4 regions of the Kitasatospora sp. NPDC094015 genome follow, and region 1 is predicted to be linked to each of the others. Evidence: riboswitches for the same ligand, from Rfam matches in the RefSeq annotation. Region 1 holds a riboswitch; each other region holds the start of a gene.
What was found. A riboswitch is a leader RNA that binds a small molecule or an ion and turns the genes downstream of it on or off. The one in region 1 is predicted to bind cyclic di-AMP.

Region 2: linked by a shared signal. The riboswitch ahead of ABT014_RS22145 (M23 family metallopeptidase) and the one ahead of ABT014_RS33400 (transglycosylase family protein) in region 1 are both predicted to bind cyclic di-AMP.
Region 3: linked by a shared signal. The riboswitch ahead of ABT014_RS14760 (transglycosylase family protein) and the one ahead of ABT014_RS33400 (transglycosylase family protein) in region 1 are both predicted to bind cyclic di-AMP.
Region 4: linked by a shared signal. The riboswitch ahead of ABT014_RS00775 (glycoside hydrolase family 16 protein) and the one ahead of ABT014_RS33400 (transglycosylase family protein) in region 1 are both predicted to bind cyclic di-AMP.

The regions. Positions count from the first base shown of each region.
Region 1 covers NZ_JBEOUL010000056.1:12,080-17,132, forward strand. The annotation lists gene ABT014_RS33390 (sirohydrochlorin chelatase) at 1-547, shown strand, start outside; gene ABT014_RS33395 (hypothetical protein) at 630-2,642, opposite strand; cyclic di-AMP (ydaO/yuaA leader) riboswitch at 3,070-3,231, shown strand; gene ABT014_RS33400 (transglycosylase family protein) at 3,237-4,409, shown strand; gene ABT014_RS33405 (hypothetical protein) at 4,504-4,704, shown strand; gene ABT014_RS33410 (PP2C family protein-serine/threonine phosphatase) at 4,907-5,053, shown strand, end outside.
Region 2 covers NZ_JBEOUL010000019.1:47,576-52,628, reverse strand. The annotation lists tRNA gene ABT014_RS22160 (tRNA-Pro) at 124-197, opposite strand; tRNA gene ABT014_RS22155 (tRNA-Gly) at 375-448, shown strand; gene ABT014_RS22150 (hypothetical protein) at 512-1,177, opposite strand; gene ABT014_RS22145 (M23 family metallopeptidase) at 1,425-2,369, opposite strand; cyclic di-AMP (ydaO/yuaA leader) riboswitch at 2,373-2,535, opposite strand; gene ABT014_RS22140 (DUF6348 family protein) at 3,032-3,769, shown strand; gene ABT014_RS22135 (hypothetical protein) at 3,935-4,129, opposite strand; gene ABT014_RS22130 (PP2C family protein-serine/threonine phosphatase) at 4,602-5,053, opposite strand, start outside.
Region 3 covers NZ_JBEOUL010000009.1:225,331-230,383, forward strand. The annotation lists gene ABT014_RS14750 (XRE family transcriptional regulator) at 1-490, opposite strand, end outside; gene ABT014_RS14755 (AEC family transporter) at 629-1,567, opposite strand; gene ABT014_RS14760 (transglycosylase family protein) at 1,680-2,714, opposite strand; cyclic di-AMP (ydaO/yuaA leader) riboswitch at 2,719-2,872, opposite strand; gene ABT014_RS14765 (LPXTG cell wall anchor domain-containing protein) at 3,348-3,974, shown strand; gene ABT014_RS14770 (hypothetical protein) at 4,086-4,601, shown strand; gene ABT014_RS14775 (hypothetical protein) at 4,619-4,960, opposite strand; gene ABT014_RS14780 (hypothetical protein) at 4,993-5,053, opposite strand, start outside.
Region 4 covers NZ_JBEOUL010000001.1:173,251-178,303, forward strand. The annotation lists gene ABT014_RS00765 (antibiotic biosynthesis monooxygenase) at 23-325, opposite strand; gene ABT014_RS00770 (hypothetical protein) at 415-897, shown strand; gene ABT014_RS00775 (glycoside hydrolase family 16 protein) at 901-2,085, opposite strand; cyclic di-AMP (ydaO/yuaA leader) riboswitch at 2,089-2,256, opposite strand; gene ABT014_RS00780 (phenolic acid decarboxylase) at 2,505-2,834, shown strand; gene ABT014_RS00785 (alpha/beta hydrolase) at 2,827-3,948, opposite strand; gene ABT014_RS00790 (Pr6Pr family membrane protein) at 4,015-4,677, opposite strand; gene ABT014_RS00795 (SDR family NAD(P)-dependent oxidoreductase) at 4,870-5,053, opposite strand, start outside.

The DNA.
Region 1 (5,053 bases):
CCGGCTGGCCGAGCTGCACCAGGTCGCCGCCGCGGCCGGTTCGGCCGTCACCGACGCGCTGGGCCCGCACCCGCTGCTGGCCGAGGCCGTGCACGTGCGGCTCTCCGAGGCCGGTCTGGCCCGCGCCGACCGGGCCCGGCTGTTCGCCATCACCACCGCCGCGGACGGCATCGTGCTGACCGTGGTCGGCGGCGAGGAGGCCGCGACGGCCGCCGGGATCACCGGTGTGCTGCTGGCCGCCCGCCTGGCCGTCCCGGTGGTGGCCGCCGCGCTGGACGTCCCGGGTTCGGTGGCCGCGGCCGTCGACCACCTGCGGGCCACCGGTTCGCAGCGTCCCGCGCTCGCCCCACTGGTGATCGGCCCGGAGGCCGACCCCGAGCTGCTGGCGACCGCCGCCGAGGAGACCGGCTGCCCGAGCGCCGCCCCGCTGGGCGCGTACCCGACGGTGGGCCAGCTGATCGCCGGCATCTACCTCGCCGAGCTGCCGCCGCCGGCGCAGGTCGAGGAGCCGGCCGGGGAGCCCGTCGAGGAACAGCCCGCCGGCTGAGCCCGACCCTGCACGCGACGACCCGGCCCCGGCCACCCGATCGAGGGTGGCCGGGGCCGGGTCGTTGCGGTGCGGACGCCGGTCAGCCGACCCGGGTGGTGGGCGCCGCGACGTCGCTCAGCTTCACCGCCGGGGTGACCGGCTGGCGCGGACCGTCCGGAACGCTCGCCGGGGCGATCGAGGCGTTCCACTGCGGCGCCGAACTGCCGCCGCCCTTGTCCGGCTTGGTCAGCTCGACGGCCTGGCTCTCGCCGGCCTTGCGCAGCACGATCCGCTCGGGCGGGGGCGACTGCGGGTCCAGCCAGACCTCGTTCCCGCTGAACGAGCAGTCCAGCACCTGGACGGAGTCGGGGTGCCCGTCGCTGGTGGCGCGGAAGGCGATGCCGGCCTTGCGGTAGCCGGTCAGCCGGCTGCGGCTGATGGTCACCGGCTGCCCGGCCAGCTGGTGCTTGGCCGTCTCCACCGCGTAGTCGGACTGCCCGGCGGCGTCGATCAACAGGCCGTCGAAGACCGTCCCCTGGTCCCGGCCGAGCGCGTGGACCGCGATCCCGCCGGCGGCGTTGCCGTACAGCACGCTCGCGGTGTAGTCGAAGTCGTTCAGGTAGGCGCCGTGCTCGATGCCCCAGCCGCCGTTGTGGTACGCGACGAACTGGCCCACGGTGTGGTGGTGCTGGGCGTTGAGCCAGACGAAGATGCCGTTCTCGAGGTTGTTGTGGGCCAGGCACCGCTCGAAGGTCCAGACGCCCTCGCTGGTCTCCGGCCACTCGTACCCGGAGGCGCCGGTGGCGCCCTGGACGCCGACCGCCACGCAGCCGGTGGCCTTGCTCCCGCTGCCGGCGCCGAGGCTGAAGCCGGTCAGCCGGTAGCCGCGCGGGTTGGGTTCGAAGACCGTCCGGGAGGCGACGCAGGAGTCGTAGAGGATGTCGTCGGACGGCCCCTGCGGGGTGCGGGTGTCCTGCGGGCCGTCCCACCAGTAGGCGTCCTCCCAGGTGTTGTGGCTGATGCAGCTGCGGAAGGTGACGCCGTGGCTCATGTGCGGGACGAAGGCGTGGTTGCCCGCGTCGCGCACCACCACGCCCTCCACGACGGTGCCCCGGCTGGCGTCGGCGAGCATGTGGAAGTGGAGCCCGTAGCGGCCGAGCACCGGCTCGGTGACGGGCTTTCCGTTCCACTGCTCCTTGCCGTTGGTGCGCGGGCCGAGCCAGCGCAGCGCCGCGTGCCGCACGTCGGCGTGGCGGGAGCTGGTGAGGTGGATGTGGGCGCGGCCGTGCTCGGTGCCCTCCACCCGGACGTTGCGGGTCAGGTTGAGCACCTCGGCGCCGACGGTGACGCCGGCTCCGACCGCGACCCGCGGGTGGGCGTAGGTCAACGGGCCGTCAAGGACGACCGTGCTGCCGTTGACCTGACGCACCGTGCGCAGGTCGTACCGGGTGGAGAAGTCCTCGCTGTCGGGGGGCGCGGTCGGGGTGACGGCGAGTTCGTCGCCGGGCTGCCAGCCGCTCGGGGCGGCGGCCAGGGTGATGCTGGTGTCGCCCGCCTTGAGCGCGCCGGCGGCCCGCACCCAGGCCGTCCGGGGCGCGCCGTCCAGCCGCAGGTAGCCGGCGCCGGTCACCCACAGCCCGGTATCGGTGGGGACCACGGTCATCCCGCCGCCCTCGAACCGGCCCTCGTCCACGCCCGGGAACTTCAGGGTGTGCACCACCGTGCCGGTGGGCGCCAGGCTGAGGCTGCCGCGGACCTCGACGTTGCCGGCCGAGCTCAGGGTGAGGCTGCGGTCCTTGGCGAAGACCAGCGAGCCCGTCGGCTCGATCAGCAGCGAGCCCACCGCGGCGTCGCCGTCCAGCAGCACCTGGTCGGTGATCCGCACCGCCGACCTCGGCCCGGGCACCGCGCCGCCCCAGCCCGCCGGGTCGGACCAGTGCCGGCCGCCCTCGGGCACGGTGGGGGCGGGCTGCGGGGGCACGGGTGCGGCGCTGGCCGACGGGGACGGCGAGCCGTGCTGGTGGGTGCCGGGAGTCGCCCCGGCCTCGGTGCGGACCGGACCGGGACGCCGGGAGCCGACCGGCGCCTGCCGGAGGTACTCCTCGCCGGTCACCGCCGCGACGATTCCGACGGCCCCCCAGATCAGCAGCCTGCGCCGGGCGATACGTCCCTTATGGTCCGGTTCGGCCCGGTGCGAGCGGGGCCGGCGCGGCGGCGATGGCGGCTCGGCGCCGCCGTCGGACTCCGGCGGTCTCTCCTCGAACTCCATGATCGGTTACCCCTCCCCCAGGCCGCGGGCCGGCTCTGCCGACTGAAGCATAGGCAAGTCCCCCTCCGACAAAGGCTTTTGAGCGAAAGCGATTGAATATGAACGGGGCGAACTGGGTTTATCGATCTTTAATACCCGATCAAGGCGGTGTGATGGCGCTCACACATATTTGCGGTTTCAACTTGTCTCTGCCTAATGTCCTCCCACGTTCGTGGTCACACGGACCCAGCCACCCGGGACGCCGAGTCCTGCCGCCGGGTGGGCTGGCAGCGCTCGCAACGCACCACGGCAGGAGCGGGGGAACCAGGTAGGTCGCCCAGGAGCGGTACGCCAGTACCGGTCCGGGGCTTGGGGTGAAGCCGTATTCACGTACGGCCGGGCAACTCCAGCCCGAATCCGACAGCTCACCTCGTAGGCGTGGGAGAGGATCGCATCTTCATGCTGCCCATCAGCGCCTCCAAGCGCGCCCGCCGCATCATCGCCACCACCGGTGTCGTCGGCATCGGTCTCACCATCCCGTGCCTCACCGCCGGCTCCGCGTCCGCCGCCTCGGTCGCCACCTGGGACAAGGTCGCCCAGTGCGAGTCCTCCGGCAACTGGTCGATCAACACCGGCAACGGCTTCTACGGCGGCCTGCAGTTCACCTCCAGCACCTGGGCCGCCTTCGGTGGCACCGCGTACGCCCCGCAGGCCAACCAGGCCACCAAGGACCAGCAGATCGCCGTCGCCGAGAAGGTGCTCGCCTCCCAGGGCCCCGGCGCCTGGCCGGTGTGCTCCGTCCAGGCCGGTCTGACCAAGGGCGGCGAGGCCCCGCAGCTGAGCACCGGCGCCGCGGCCACCACCACCCAGACCGCACCGAAGCCCGCCGCCGCCCCCAAGCCGGCCGCCGCTCCGAAGCCCGCCGCGCAGAGCGCCGCGCCGCAGAGCACCCAGCAGCAGTCGACCGGCAAGCAGTGGACCGGCGACCGCCGCTGGGACGGCCACCAGGGCGCCCACGACTACACCGTGGTCGCCGGCGACTGGCTGTCGCAGATCGCCGAGAAGAACCACGTCCAGGGCGGCTGGGAGAAGCTCTACGAGCTGAACAAGTCGGTCCTGACCGAGGGCGCCGACCACATCTACCCGGGCCAGCACCTCTCGCTGGGCGGCGACACCCAGGCCGCCGCGCCGGCCGCCGCCAAGCCGGCCACCAGCGCCCCCGCCGCCGCGACCACCACCGCGGCCAAGCCCGCCGCCGCCACCCAGGCCACCGGCTCCAAGGCCGCCGCGGTCAACTTCGCGCTGTCCAAGGTCGGCCAGGCCTACGTCTACGGCGGCAGCAGCGACGGCGGCTGGGACTGCTCGGGCCTGGTCCAGGCGGCCTACCGCCAGGCCGGCATCTCGCTGCCCCGCGTCGCCGCGGACCAGGCGGACACCGCCACCCGCGTCTCGCTGGACAACCTGCTCCCGGGCGACCTGCTGTTCTGGTCCAACAACGGCAGCAACTCCGGTGTCTACCACGTCGCGCTCTACGTCGGTGACGGCAAGTACGTCGAGGCCGCCAACCCGAGCGCCGGCGTGCGGACCGAGACCATCGCCGACTGGGCCCCGGACTTCGCGGGCCGGATCTGATCCAGGATCCACCGGGCCGCGGCCCTCGGAGACCTTTCCGGTTCCGGGGGCAGCGGCCTAGGCTGAGGCGGGTCGACTCCGAGGAGCACCCGCCATGGCCAAGGTCACCATCACCCTCGACGCCGATCTCGCGATCGAGGTGATGCTCCAGTCCGGCACGAGGAATCCGCAGGACGCGGTCGAGCTGATCGTCCGTGACTACCTCGACCGCACCCGGCGCACCGAGGCGCGGACCGGCGACGCGGCCGACCAGCAGCGCCTGAACCACCGCAGGCCGGTCGTCGAGGAGGGCTGAGGAGCCGGACCCGACGCCCCCACCCCCGAAGACGTGCGCGACGGCCCGGAGACCTCCCGTCCCCGGGCCGTTCGCCGTGTCCGGACCGGGCCCGCACCCGGCCGGGGGCCGTCCCGGGCCGGGTGTGTTGCCGCCGGGTGGTCCGGGCCCCCGACGGCTAGAGTCGGGGCAGATGGCCCACCGGACGGGATCGTGATCGCCCATGGCGTCGACTTCCACGCAGTGGCCCCGCTACGTGCGGGCGGCCCCGTGGGCGCTGCTGGTCGCGGGCCTGGTCTGGGACGCCCTCTCCCCCGCCGACTACTGGGGCGACCCGATGGTGGCTGCGGCCTCCGTGCTCGCGGGCGCG
Region 2 (5,053 bases), on a different contig from region 1:
GGCGGGCGGCCGTAGCCGCCGGGGCCGGGCAGGCCCGGTCACCGGGGACGGGCGGGCGCGACTGCCGGGCCGGACGACGAAACAGGGCCCCGTCCGCCGGACGAGACCCTGTCGCACACGATGTCGGGGTGACCGGATTCGAACCGACGGCCTTCCGCTCCCAAAGCGGACGCGCTACCAAACTGCGCCACACCCCGTAGTGCCGAGAGGAAGAGTACACGGCGGCCTCCCCCGGCCCGGCGCATTATGAACCCCCCGCCGGAGCGAAAGCGACGTGCACTCCACCGCCCCGACCAGGTACGCTAGCCCCGTCCTCCCGGCCGCACCCGGCCGAGGGGTCGCGTACAGTCGGACGTACCGTCAACTGCGCGCATGCGGGTGTAGCTCAATGGTAGAGCCCCAGTCTTCCAAACTGGTCACGCGAGTTCGATTCTCGTCACCCGCTCCACCACCTCGGCCCCGGGCCGGCGATCAACTCGCCGACCCGGGGCCGAAGTCGTGTGAGGGCCGGTCAGGTCTCCGGGCCCGTCCCGTGCCCGATCGGGCGGCCGTCGTCGCCGAGGTGCTCGCGACGCCAGATCTCCTTCCAGCCCCACGGGGTGGCCGGTACGAACCCGTGCCCGCGCCCGCACGGACACGGCGCCGGTGCCCATCCGCATCCGGCGCACAACTCGACCGAGCCGTGACCGGTCGGCAGCACCACCTGCGGCTCCTCGCTCCCGCAGGCCGGGCAGCCCGGTAGGTCGGCGCCGCCCAGGAGGGCGTTCTGCCGCCGGACGTAGTCGGGCAGCCGCAGCGACGGATGACGGCACGGATCGTCGTACCAGGCGCCGGTCGGGCCGCCCGCCCACCACCAGCCCCGCAGCCACCACGGCCGGGGCTCCGGTACGGCCCGGCGCCCGGCCCGCTTCTGCGCACGGCGCTGCGCCTCGAACTCCGCCGCCCGGGTACGCAACAGCTCCCGCGCCTCGTGCAGTTCCTCCACCGCCCGGACCAGCGCGGCCGGGTCCGCCGCCAGCCGCCGGGGGATCCGGGCGGTGAGCGTGAGGTGGTGGTAGGTCGCCCGCAGGCCGTACGGCGCGAAGAGGGTGAGGCAGGTGCGCAGCGCGCTGTGCCGGCGGTGGACGGGGAGCCGGGCGTCGTGCACGCGTGCCCGGTGGGTCAGGAAGCTGGTCATCCGCCGGGGGCTCCGGTCCTGACCGTCGGTGGATCGGTCAACTCGCCGGCCGGAGAGAGGAACTGGGACCTGGGTGGCATCACCCGGCGATCATGCCGGACCGGGACGCCGGCGCGCGACGGCATTGTGCTCCGCCCCGGCAAGGCCGTGCGCGACGCGGCGGCGGGTGTGCCGGAGGCCCGGCCCGGGACTTGGGGTCCTGGGCCGGGCCTGCGGCGGGTGTGGCGGGTGGGGTTCGATCCGGGGATCAGACCTTGACGCCGTGGGCGGCCAGGTAGGCCACCGGGTCGATGTCCGAGCCGTACGCCGGGCCGGTGCGGACCTCGAAGTGCAGGTGCGGGCCCGTGACGTTGCCGGTGGCGCCGGAGAGGCCGATCTGCTGGCCGGCGGTGACGGTCTGGCCGACCGTCACACCGATCGAGGACAGGTGGGCGTACTCCGAGTACTTGCCGTCGGCGTGCTTGATGACGACCTCGTTGCCGTAGGCGCCACCGTTGCCGGCGGAGACCACGGTGCCGGCCGCGATGGACTTCACCGAGGTGCCGGTGCCCACCACGAAGTCGACACCGGTGTGGTAGCCGGAGGACCAGTTGGAGCCGGCCTGGTGGTACGGGGTGCCGAGCGGGCCGTTGACCGGCGCGACGTAACCCGAGGTGGCGGGGGCCACGGCCGGGGCGGAGGCGGCGGGCGCCTCGGTCTTCGGGGCAGCCGGCTTGGGGGCGGCCGGCTTCGGGGTCTCGGCCTTGGGGGCCGGGGTGACCGGGGCGCGGTGCTCGGAGCGGGAGGCCGGGGCCTCGCTCTTCGGGGCGGCGGCCGGGGCGGCGGCCTGCTGGCCACCGACGGTCAGCTTCTGGCCCGGGAAGATCAGGTTCGGGTTGCCGCCGACGACCTGGCGGTTGTCCTGGTACAGCTTCTGCCAGCCGCCGTCGACGTGCTGGGCAGCGGCGATCTTGGACAGGGTGTCGCCGTGGACGACCTGGTAGCTGTGGTCGGCGGGGGCCTCGGCAGCGGCCGGCGCGGCCGGGGCGGCCTGCTCGGCAGCGGCGGAGACGGTGCCCTGGGCGTCGGCGGAGGTGTGGGCCGAGGCGGCGGTGACCGGAAGAGCGACGGCAGCGGTGACGACACCGGTGGCGACGGCAATTCGGGTCAGGCTGGACAGACGGGGACGACGGTGCTTGCCCTTACCGGACATTGAGCGGTTCCTCTCCGACGCCTACGAGGTGAGCTGTCGGGTTCGGACGGGAGATCGCCCGGCCGTGAAAAAGACACGGCTTCACCCCAAGCCGCACCGGAATTCCGGAAACGGCACTTACCTTGGGTCCCCCGCTCCTGCCGTGCACGGATGGTGTGCGTCGGCCCCGGGCAGCGGCAGGACTCGGCGTTCCACCCGGTGGCCCCGCCCGGCGTTTGCCGGGCAGGTCACGAAGCAAAACCTATGAGGCGCATACGGAGCAAGTGACGGCACGTAAGGAACGAAAGCGGACATAAGATCAACAAGGACGAAAGTCACGCTCTGCTGTGGCCGCAAGGCCCACCGCAGCCGAATTGCTCACCCGTCGCACATTTCCCGATGCACAGCGTGGCGAATTTCGCTTTCCGCACGTGCGGTACGACCGAGAGCGACGAAAACCCGCGGTTCGCGTGACTCCGGTCACCCCCTCCGGGCCCGGTCGGCCGCCGTCCACCGCTCCGCAGGCGCCGTTCGGAGCCGGTCCCGGCGCCCGCCGGCCCGGTTCGGGTTTCCCGCCGGGAGGCGGCGGCCGATAGCCTCATCGGTGTTCGATTTCCCCCACGCTTCGAGCTAGGAGCCGGCCTGTGGGCCCGCAGCACCGACTGGACGTCATACAGCGCAGCGTGATCCGCGAAATGGCGCGCTTCGGGCAGGGGTTCACCGTCGACGGCGAGCTGCTGCGGGGCCCCGGCAGTACGGCCGTCGCGGTCCGCGAGCACCCGGGCGACGGCGGCGCCGGTCATGTCGACCTCGGCTACGTGCTCCAACTCGGCCGCGCCGACGGGCCGGTGGTGTGGGACTGCGCGGCCGGGCTCGGGCGGACCGAGGAGGAGCAGCTCGCCAACGCCGTCCGGATGTGGGCGACCACCACCGCCGGCGCCGTGGTCGAACTGCTGGAGCGCCGGGGCGAGTACGCCGACCACTACCGGTCGGCGGAGCTGCCGGGCTGGCACGCGCTGCAGGGGCCGGCCGCCGTGTTCGGCTTCGGCTCCCGCGAGTTGGCCCACTGGCTGGCGGCGAACCAGCCGCTGACGGCGCTGGCCGAGAGCCTGCGAACGGAGCTGACCGGACCGCAGGTGAACGGGGTCAAGCTGTTCCTCGGCGGCCGGGTCGGCGAGGACGTCGCGGAGGTCCGGGTGAACGGGGTGGTCTGCGACCGCGCCTCGGCCGCGCTCCGCGCGCTGGACTGGCCCCGCGGCGAACGGCTGTGCTGGGCAAGGCTGTTCATCCTGCTGGTCGCGGAGGTGGCGGAGCAGCCGGCCGCTCGGCCGGAGCCCGTCGAGGTGCCCGGACCGACCGCCGTCACCCGGCGGGCGGGGCTGCTCGCCCGGCTGCGGCGGGTACGGCCGCAGCGCCGCTGAGGTCCGCGGCGCCACCGGCGTCCCCGTCGGTTCGGCGGTCCGCACCGTCCGCACCGGAGCACGCCGCGACCGTCCCGCGCGGGACGGCCCTGGACCGGGGCGCGGGCAGGGGGAAGGGCCGGACGGCACAGGCGCCGACCGGCTCGACAGCGGACCCGGGAGGGTTCAGCCCGCGACGGAGGAGATCGTCGAGGCCAGCTGGGTGAGGAAGTCCTGGATCGGCTTGGCCGCCGTGGACTGGCTCACCATGAAGCCGAACAGCGCCGCGATGATCGCGTGGCTCGTCTTCAGCTGCTTGTTACGGATGAAGATGACGACGATGATGCCGAACAGCACCAGCGCGGACACGGAGAAGGCCACCCGGACTCACTTCCTCATTTCATGGCGGGTTCGAGACGGAACCGGACGGTCCCTGGCGGACAGGCCGTCCCGCCGCGACCGGAGCGCCACAGGGGCGTCCGAGGTCGCCAGACGACAGCCGCGTGGCGCACGATTCGCCCCCCATCCCCCGAGTCTCGACCAGCCCACCCGGACTCAGTGTGGTCGCTCGTGCGGACTCCGTAAAGGACTTGTCGGAAGCCCAGGAGCAAGATCCCGCGATGTGGGACGAATTTCCGCCGTCCGCGACCTTAGCGGAGCCCTTCTGACGGTGCGTCGACGGGTGCCCGGGCATCGGCACCGGGCTGGGCCGCAGGGCGGCAAACCGGCAGGCCGACCGCACTGTGATCCACTCCGGCGGCCCGGGCGCGGGGAATGGCCGAAGATCACCACTCCTGATTGACAGTCCGGGCAGCGGTCCACCGGCGCGCCGAAGTCGGCCGGGGCTCCCGGCTCAGCGCCGCCAGAGCAGCAGCACGGCCCGGTCGTCGTTGACGTCCTTGGCGACCGACTCGATCAACCGGCCGGCCACCCCCCGGCTGCCGCTGCCGAACTGGGCGCCGGCCACCAGCCGGTCGGCCTCCCCCATCAGCCGGTCCATCCCCTCGGTCAGGTCGCGCCCCGGCACCTCGACCATGCCGTCGGTGCACAGCAGCAGCACGTCGCCGTGCACGAGCCGGCCGCGTACGCCGTCGAACTTGGCGCCGTCGTACACGCCGAGCAGCGGGCCCTCCGCCTCCTGGACCTCCCAGCGGCCGGAGCCCGCCAGCCGCTGCATGCCCGGCAGGTGGCCGGCCGAGAGCAGCTCGTACTCGCCGGTGTCCAGGTCGAGCACCAGGTGGACGGCGGTGGCGAAGCCCTCCTCCCAGTCCTGGCGCAGCAGGTAGCCGTTGGCGGCGGGCAGGA
Region 3 (5,053 bases), on a different contig from region 1:
GCAGGAGGGGGGAATCGTGTCCGACCAGCCGCGCCAGGTGCGGAGTCACCAGGGCGTTGTCGTCGAACCGGAAGACGGACAGACCCACGTGGTTCATCGCGTCCTCGGGAGTGCTGAACCGGGCCTCCAGGCCCTCCACGGGAGCGAGCCGCCTCAGCTGCTCCAGGGTGATCCGGATGCGGGTGGAGACGGTGAGTGCCACGTCCTCGACGGCCTCGCGCTGATGGGTGACAGCGCCGTCCGGGTCACCCAGGAGGAACCGGACCCGGCAACCCGCTGCTGCCTTGCGGCGGAGTGTCTCGACCAGGTTCGGCTGTTCGAGCCACAGGAAGTAGTTCGTGTATCCGGCGAACAGCAGATCGCGCCTCGCGCCCGCGATCAGCTCGCCCCACACGGACGACGGACAGGCCGAGCGGTACGGGTAACTGCGGACGATCTCCCGGTCCGGACCGGTCTTCAGGACATCGCTGACTGCTTTCGGCCACAGCACAGGTGCTTCAACTCCCAACGCCTTGGCGGCATCCTCCCGGTTCCTCGCACGGGGGATCAGATCATCGTCCGACAACCGTCGTTCGACCGGCAACGACCCCGCGGTGTCGCGACCGGCTCCGGCACCTGCGCGGGGTCCTCAGTTGGTCGGGCCGAGGGTCCAGTAGACCAGGGAGAGGGTGGCCATCGAGACGAGGGTGGAGGTGAGTACCGAGTCGCGGGCCAGGGTGGTGCTGAGGCCGTACTCGCGGGCGTAGACGAAGGCGTTCTGGGCGGTGGGCAGGGCGGAGCAGAGCACCACCGCGAGCAGTTGCGGCCGGGGCAGGTGGAGCAGCAGGACGCCGACGGCGAGTGCGGCCAGGGGCTGGACCAGGGTCTTGAGCAGGACCGTGACGCCGACCTCCGCGCGGCGCCCGGCGGTGGTGGGGTCGCGGTGGCCGTGCAGCGACATGCCGAGCGTGACCAGGGCGGTCGGTACGGCGGCCGCGCCGAGCAGTTCGCCGGGGCGGGCGAGGGCGGTGGGCAGGGTCCAGCCGGCGGCGGAGAGCAGCGCGCCCAGGGCGGAGGCCAGGATGATCGGGTTGCGCAGCGGCAGCATCGCCAGCGCGAGCAGCCGGCCGCCGTGGGCGCCCCGCGCGGTGCCCACGTCCAGCAGCGCGAGGATCACCGGGGAGACCAGCAGCACCTGGAACAGCAGGATCTGCGCGACGAACGAGGCGTCACCGAGCACCTGGAGGGCCACCGGGATGCCCAGGTTGGCCGAGTTGACGTACCCGGCGGCCATGCCGCTGATCGCCTGGTCGGCCGGCCGGCGGTCGAACAGCCGGCGTGCGGCCAGCGCGCCCAGTCCGGTGGCGAGCACCGTGCCGGCGGCGAAGGCCAGCATCGCGCCGGTGGCGAAGGTGTCCAGCCGGGCCCCGGCGAGCATCGTGAACAGCGCGGCGGGCATGGCCACGTGGAAGACGAACCGGCCGAGCACCGCCTCCGCCTGCGGGCCGAGCAGCCCGGTGCGGGCGACCAGGTACCCGACCGCGGTGAGCACCCAGATCGGCGTGAAGCCGGTGAGCAGGTGCTGCATGGAACCTCGGGTGCTGATCGTCCGGTACGGGCCGCCGGCGGCAGTCTGCCAGGGCCGCCCGTCACGCTTCCGGGCGGGGCCGGTGCCGGCCCCGCCCGGAAGTCCGGACGGCTCAGGGGAGGGTGAGCACCTGGCCGGGGTGGATCAGGTCCGGGTTGCCGCCGACCGTCGGGGAGTTGTTGTCGTACAGGTGCTGCCAGCCGCCCAGGGTCAGGCTGTTGGAGATGGTGGAGAGGGTGTCGCCGGGGGCCACCGTGTAGGTGGTGGCGGGCGCCGGGGTGGTGGCGGCGACCGGGGTCGTGGCGGCCGGGTCGGGCGTGGCGGCCGTCGTCGGGGCGGGGGTGGTGGCGGGGTCGACCGGCAGGCCGGTGGTCGGCGCGGTGGTGCCGGTGGCGCCCGGCACGGGCAGGTCGCCGGTGGTCGGGGTGCCGGACGGCGAGGGGCTGACCGGCGTGCCGGGGACGGTCGCGGTCGGGTCCGGGGTGGTGACCGGCGTGGTGGCCGTCGGGTCGCCGGTGGGCTGGCCGGTCGGCGTGCCCGGCAGCGTGCTCGGCTGGCCGGACGGCTGGGTGCCGGGCCGGCCGGCGGGCTGGTCCTGGCCGGCCGGCGGGACCGGGGCGGTGGTGCCGTTGCCCTCGGTCGGGACGGAGGGCTGCGAGGTCAGGTACGGCAGCGGGAACTGCGGGACCACGCCGCCGTCGCCGCGGACCGGTGCCGAGGTGCTCGGGGCCGGCGTGGGCTCGGGCGTGCTGGTGGGCGCCGGGGTCTGCGCGGCCGGCAGGCCGGCGGCCGGGCCGCAGGTGGGCCACAGGCTCGGGCCGTGCCCGGCGAGCAGTCGCTCCGCGACGGTGATCTGCTCCTGCGGGGTGGCGTGGTCGGGCTGCGCCGCGAACTCGTCGCCGCCGTACGCCACCCAGGTCCGCAGGGTGAGCCCGAGGCCGCCGTAGCGCCCGGTGCCCGGGTCGACCGTCCAGTTCCCGCCCGTCTCGCACTGCGCGACCGCCTGCCAGGTGTCCGGCGTGGCGGCGTGCGCCCCGGTCGCGGTCAGCAGCGGCAGGGCCAGCCCGACCCCCGCCACACCGGCGGCCGCGACGGCGCGATCGGTCTGGGTGGGACGACGGTGACGACCGGAGCCCGAAAAGACCATCAGATATCCCTCTCCGCACGCCTGCGAGGTGAGCTGTCGGGTTCGGACCGGGAGGTGGCCCGGCCGCGCGCTGCGCGGCTTCACCCCAAGCCGAGGGGGATCGGCGAAAGAACCTGGGTCCCCCGCCCCTGCCCAGGGTCTTTCGGTCGTCCCGGTCACGCGGTGGGCAGGGTTGGGCGTGCCGTGTCACCGGGAGTCCGCAGCAGCGGACTGAACCGGAGATTAGAGGGATCAACGCCTCAATAACAAGCCTGCATACTGAGCATCACACAATCATCACGAATTACTTGTGCCTTGGTGGCCGAGACCCTCCTGACCTGCGCTCGCGGGCGTGCCGGAAGCACCCCGGGGCGGCACCGGAGGTTCGCCGTCGCACCGTCCACCAGGGGCGACCGGCAGGGTGCGGACCGGCGCCGACCGGCGTGACGCAGGCCACGGTGCGGCCGGCCCCCGGCGGGCCCCGCGGCTGAACCCGGCGACCGGGCGCAGCCGTAGGACGGGTTGACGTGTCGCTGCGCCCGGTCGGCAGGACCGGCCGGGGTGGGGCGGCGGCCCGTGCTGGTCCATCGAATCCGGTCCACCGAATCCCGGAGAACTCCGTCCCGCCTCCCGGGACCTGAAGGAGATGCGTACATGAAGCAGGTCCGATCCGCTGTCGTCGTGGGCTGCGCGGTCGCCGCGCTCGCCGCGGCGGGCTCCGGCACCGCGTTCGCCTGGCACCCGAGCGACGCCGCGCTGACCGTCGGCTGCCGGACCGACGAGACCCACGTCCAGGTCGTGCTCGGCAACAACTACAAGGCCAAGGGCGACTACACCTTCGCCCGCCAGGGCAGCGACGAGAAGTACACCGGCACCGTGGACGCCCACGGCACCGTCAAGCTGACCGTCGGCTACACCGGCAAGGGCGACACCTGGCGCTACACGCTGGCGGACACCCACGTCGACAAGAAGATCGCCGACGTGCCGCTCTGCACCCCGCCGTCCACCCCGCCGAGCCCGTCGGTGCCGCCGAGCGGCAGGCCCACCCCGCCGCCGAGCGGCACCCCGTCGCCCAGCGCGTCCGTCCCGGCCGCCTCGCCGTCCACGCCGACCTCCGGCACGCCGACCCCGAGCGGGTCCGCCACGCCCGACAAGCCGAAGCTGGCCGAGACCGGCGGCGGCAGCAACGGCGGTCTGATCGCGGCCGTCGGCGGCGGCGCGGTGCTGGTCGGCGTCGGGGTGCTGGTCGCCGCCCGGCGCAAGGGCCGGCACGGCAACTGAGCGGACGACCCGGACGGGCCGTCGGGACGTGGCGAACCGCCGCGACCCGGCGGCCCGTACTCCTGGACGGGCGCGGTCGTGCGCCCGGACCGCAAGCCCAGGAGGACACCCATGCTGCGATTCGACGGCCCGTGGCGGATCACCGTGGTCGGCAAGGACGCCGACTTCGAACAGCGGGCGGTGGTGCGGACGCCGTACGGCAGCCAGGTGGTGGCGGGCCGGGTCGGGGAGTTCCTCGACGTCCGGGAGGACTCCTGGGAGCTGGTCCTGGAGCACCTCTACCCGGGCCTCGGCTGGCGGCCGGACGTGAAGGTGGTGCCCGGACCGCTCTCCTCGCACGGCGGCCGGCGCAGCCGGGTGGTGCACGCCAAGGACGTCCGGTGGCCGCAGCACCCGCACGACACCAGTGTCCGCAACTTCGTGGTCCGCCTGGAGGCGCTCGGCACCGAGGCGCCCCGCCGCGCTCCCCAGGACGCACCCGTCACGGCCGCCGCCCCGACCACCCGCACCAGCTCCGACCCCGACCTCGGCCCGATCCCGGCGCCCACCCGCCGCAGCACGGAGACGCGTGGCACGGAGACCGGCCGCAGCACGGGTACCACCGGCACCGCGGGCTCCTGGGGGTAGGCGGGAGTCGCCCTCGGTCAGGCAGTGAGATCGATGAGCCGGACCGGCTCGTCCTTCCAGCGGCCCGGGTCGACGGTGGCGATCAGGGCGCCGTCCGGCCGTTCGGGGGTGGGTGTCGCCGCGTACCGGCAGTGGTCCCGTCCCCAGGTGGTCCCTGCCGCGACCGCCAGGGCGGCGGCGAGGTCGAGTTCGAGGACGATGACGGCGGGCAGCGCGGCGAGGTGCTCGGCGGTGCCGGGGCGCGCGCGGTCGGCCTCCACGAGCGCGCAGGCGGGGGCGTAGAGGTGCCAGCCGTTCTCGGCGTGGGCCCGGTGGATGAGGCGGGAGGCGAGGGGGTTGCCGCGGCCGGCGGCGACCATCGCGGTCTCGTCCAGGACCACGTGGAGTTCGGTCACCGGCCGTCCGCCTCGGCCAGGCGCCGGTCGAGCTCGGCGTCCAGCTCCTCGGTCCGG
Region 4 (5,053 bases), on a different contig from region 1:
CTCGGCCTGCCGCGGGCCTGGCTCAGCCGGTGCCGGAAGCGTCCGCCGTGAGCAGGAAGACGGCCAGGTCGGGTTCGGTGCCGGCCTCGCGGAACAGCCGGGGGGCGGCGGCCATCCGCGGGTCCGCCCGCACCGCCTCCAGCGCGGCCATGTCCCGCCACAGGCTCTGCACCCGCCAGTGCCGGTCCGGCCCGCGCAGCAGTTCGGTGCGCAGCAGCCCCTCCGGCAGCTCCCCGGTGACCAGGGCCCGGTACGACGCCACGAACCCGCCCTCCCGGTCCGCGGCGATCCGTCCGCTGACCTCGCTCAGCACCCGCTCCGACACCCGTGCCTCCTCGGCTCGTCCCACTCGGCTCGCTACCGTGAGTATCGGTCCGTACGGCGAGCGGTGGGAGGTCCGAGGTGGCCAGGCGGGTGACGGCGCGCGCGGCGGCGCGGACGGCGGGTGCGGTGGCGGCGGCGCTGCTGGCGGTCGGCGGAGCGGCCGGCCCGGCGGTCGGGGCCGCCCCCGGCGGCTCGGACCTGCGGGTGGTCCGGCTGGACCCGGACCCGGCCGCGCCGGGCGGCACCACCACCCTGCACGGCTTCGTCGCCAACGGCGGGCCGGACCGGACCGCCGCGGGCTTCACCGTGCTGGCCGAGCTGCCGGCCGGGTTCACCTTCGAGGGGCCGTTCTTCCCCGACTCCTGCACCACCTCCGGCGCCGGGCACCTGCTGCGGTGCACCTTCCCCGCAGGCCTGGGCGCCGGGCGCAGCGCGACCGTCCTGGCGCCGGTCCGGGTGGCACGCGAGGTGCCCCCCGGCACACGGGCCGAGGGGCACCTGCTGGTGTCCGGCGCCGACGACCGCCACCCGGCGGACGACGGCACGCCGTTCACGCTGAGCGTGCCGGCGTGAGGGTCAGCGGTAGACCCGGACGTAGTCCGCGGCGAAGGTGATCGGCGCGGTGCCGGTGGGCGCGGGGTGGTACTGGCCGGCGCTCAGCGACAGGTTGAGGATCAGGTACGCGGACCAGTTGGTGCCGACCCCGGTGTTGTCGGAGAAGACCTTGGTGCCGTTGACGTACCAGTCGACCGAGTCGGCGCCGTAGTAGGTGCCGATGGTGACCCACTTGTCCTTGCCGATCGCGTTCGCGTCGGTGACGTACTTGGAGCCGGACTTGACGTGGTTGGTCAGCTCCAGCAGGTTCGGGTTGTCGGGGTGGTACTCGAAGGAGTCGATCTCCCCGTTGCCGTTCTTCCAGGTCCACAGCGCCGGCCAGGCGCCGGTGCCGGCGGGCAGCTTGACCCGGGTCTCGGCGTAGTCGCCGGTCTTCACCTGGAAGCCCTCGGCGGAGTACTCGGTGGTGAGCAGGCCGGTGTCCCAGGCCTGCTTGCCGTTCTCCAGCTTGTTGGCGCCCGGCTTGGCGGTGAAGGTGGCCTGCCCGCCGGAGACGCTGACGCCGCTCGGGCTCAGCCAGTCCAGCTTGTTGTCGTCCGGGTTGTGGGTGCCGTAGCGGTAGGAGCTGCTGCGGTCGGTGGTCCAGCGGGTCTTGGACAGGCTGTCGAACTCGTCCGACCAGGTCAGCGCCTTGCCCGCGACCGGCGCGCCGGTGCCGGGGGTGGGGGTCGGCGTCGGGGTCGGCGTGGGCGTCGGCGTGGGCGTCGGGGTGGGAGCCGGGGTCGGCGTGCCGGTGCCGGCCGCGGCCACCGTCAGGGTCTGCGCGGGCAGGTTGTGCCAGGCGTTCGCGGAGTCCTGCCAGAAGCCGAACTCGGTGTAGGTGCCGGCCGGCAGGGTGCGGGCGGCGCTGGTGAAGGTGGTGCCGCCCGGGCAGATCTGCACGTTGGCCGCGTTGCCCGGGAAGTCGAGGTTGTGGCCGGCCGCGTCGCGGACGCCGACGCCGACGGTCTTGGCGGTGAAGCAGCCGGAGGAGTGCAGCGTGAGGCCGGCCTTGGCGGCGGTGCCGGCGGCCATCGCCGTCGGGCCGAGGCGGTCCTGGGTGACCGTGGGGCCGGCCGCCTGGGCCTGGCCGACCAGCGGGATGCCGGCCAGCACGGTGGCGCCCGCGAGCAGGCCGAGGCGGGCGGGGGTGGGGGAAAGTCGCATGGGGGATTTCCTCTGCGACGCCTGCGAGGTGAGCTGTCGGGTTCGGGCACGAGGCTGCCCGGCCGCCTGTGGTGCGGCTTCACCCCAAGCCGCGCGGACCGCTCCTGGGCGGAGCGGGGCACGGCACGTACCTGGTTCCCCCGCTCCTGTCCATGACGGTGCTCGAGTGACCGCCCTCGGGTGGACAGGACTAGGCGTCCCGACGGCGGGTCTGCCCAGCCGGGCATCCCGTGCAGGCTAGGCAGACGGATCGCACACGGACAACGAGACGTCCCTCACACCGGCGCCCGCCGGGAACTCTCCGTAGGGCAGCGGTTCACCGGCGGACCGGTCTGCGGCGACCGCGCGTCCGCTAGGTTTGGGGTGCGGCCGGGGCCCGGCCGCACCCGCCGCCGACCGATCAGAGGATCACCCCTGAGATGACCGCGCCCCTGCCTGGCTTCGCCGGACGTACCTACCTGTTCGACGTCGACAACGGCGCCTCCTTCCGCAACTCCTACTCCGCCGACGGGACGCGGCTGCGCTGGGAGGGCCTCGGCGAGTCGGCCGGGCAGTGGGAGGACGTGCGGCTGCACGTCGCCGAGGTGGGCCCGCAGGTCTACTTCGTCAGCTGGACGGAGCAGAGCGGCATCACCGTGAGCCACGTGATGGACCTGAACGCGCTGACCGTCCGCGTCTTCTGGACGTACGAGGGCGAGGGTGGCCGGTTCGGCGAGCTGCACACCGGGAAGCTCCGGCCGCTCAGCTGACCCGCAGGCGCCCGGCCAGCCACTCCAGCGCGGCCGGCAGCAGCAGTCCCCAGGTCCGGAAGTTGTGGCCGCCCTCCGGCACCGTGGCGGTGGCCAGCGACATCGGGGCCCGCACCGCGGCGGCGAACGCCCGGGTGTCCGCGAGGTAGTCGCCGTCACCGCGTTCGGCCCCGGCCAGCAGCACCGCGATGCCGGGCGGCGGCAGGTGCCCCAGCCGCCACAGCAGGTCGGCCTCCTCCCGGCGGCGCGGGCTGCCGCCGAACAGGTCGCCGGTGGTGGCGTCCTCGGCGGCCCGGTAGTAGCCGGAGAGCGCGACGGCGCTCGGGAAGACCTCGGGGTGGCGCATGGCGAGCTTCAGCGCGCAGTAGCCGCCGGTCGAGTTGCCCATCACCGCCCAGGAGCGCGGGTCGGGCGAGATCCGGAAGCCGGCCGCGACCGCGGCCGGCACGTCGCGGGCCAGGTAGGTCTCGGCCCGGGCCCCGCCCGGGGCGTCCTCGCACTCGGTGTCGGCGGGCATCGCGGGGGACGGCCGCAGCAGCACCAGCACGGTGGGCGGCATCCGCCCGGCCAGGTTGAGCCGCAGCGCCGCGCCGGGGTAGTTCAGCCGGGTGATCAGGTTCCGGGCGTCCCCGGGGAAGCCCGTCATCACCAGGACGGCGGGGAAGCGGCGGCCGGCGTACTCGGGCCGGAAGTACTGCGGCGGCAGGTAGACGTACCCGTCGGTGCTCAGCCCCGAGCGCGGGCCGGTGATCCGTACCGCCTGGATCTCGCCGGAGGCGGCGGGCTCCCGGCCGACCGCGCCGCCGCCGCGCACCGGCTCGCGGCCGAGCACCCGCAGCCCGTCGCCCGGGGCTCCGGTGGTCACCGTGACCGGTCCGCCCGGCGCGGTGCCGAGCAGGTCGTCCCAGCTGCCGTAGAAGGAGAACCAGTCGTTCGCGGCCAGCCCGAGCGCGAGCAGCAGCGCCAGCTGGGTGGCCAGCAGCGCCGCGATCCGCCCGGCCACCGCGCGCGGGCCGGGGGCGGCCAGCCGGGGCCAGCCGCGCACCGTCGCGGCGGCCACCAGCAGGGCCGCCAGGACGGCGATCGCCAGCACCTTGTGGCTGGTCAGCCCCATGCGGTGGTGCTCCCTCGGTTCGCGCCGGTACGGGGGGGTGCGGGGGGGTGCGATCGGTCGGCCGGCTCAGCCGGGGTCGCCGGCCGGCTCGGGCGTGCTCCTGGCGTGCCGACCCCGGGGGGTGCGGCGGGCGCGGAACCGGTTGCCGAGCCAGACCAGCGCGGCGGCCACCGCCACGAACAGCGCCAGCAGCAGCGTGCAGGCGCCGGCCACCCGGCCGTAGCCGCCCGGCAGCCCCGGGTCGACGAACGGGTACGGGTACCACCGCACCAGCGACCCGCGGATCAGCGTGTACACCAGGTACACGAGCGGGAACACCAGCCACTTCAGCACCGTGGTGCGGCCGAGCCGGGCGGCCGGCGGCACCAGCAGCCAGTCGGCGAGCAGGACCACCGGCATCACCCGGTGGACGATGTCGTTCACCCACGGCAGCAGCAGGCCGAGACCGTAGCCGGACAGCAGCAGGCCGTAGATCAGTCCGGTGATGGCCAGGTAGAGCACCACGGCGCCGCGGATCTCGTCCGGCACGCCCGGGCGGCCGCGCAGGCCGAGCACACCGCCGGTGATCAGCACCAGCAGGGCGAGGAGGTTGCTGAGGACGGTGAAGTAGCTGAAGAAGTCGGTGAGCGGCGACCCCTCACCGACCGCGTGATACCCCTGGACGCCCAGCGCCACCGCCGCCAGCAGGCCGAAGGCGATACGCCCGAGCTGGACTGCACGTACCCGCATGGGCCCGACCTCCGTACCGCTGAACGATCATCAGTCGGTCCCATCATCGGTCCGGCCCTGGGCGGCTCCCGGGAGGCCGAGCGGGCGGTGCGGGTGCGGTCACCCGTTCGGGCCGCCCGCCCCGGGGCCGGGCGGGCTTCCCGGGGGGCTCCCGGCGGGGGCGGGCTTCCCGGCCGGCCGGGCTGCGGGCGCTCAGGCGTGGGTGCCGCCGTCGATCCGGAGCTCGGTGCCGGTGACGAAGGCGCCGTCGTCCGAGGCCAGCATCGCGATCACGCCGGCCACCGTCTCCGGGCCGGCGAAGCCCTGGCCGAGTGCGGGCGCGAGCTTGCCGAGCAGCGACAGATCGGCGTCGGCCGGCAGACCGGGGTTGCTGGTC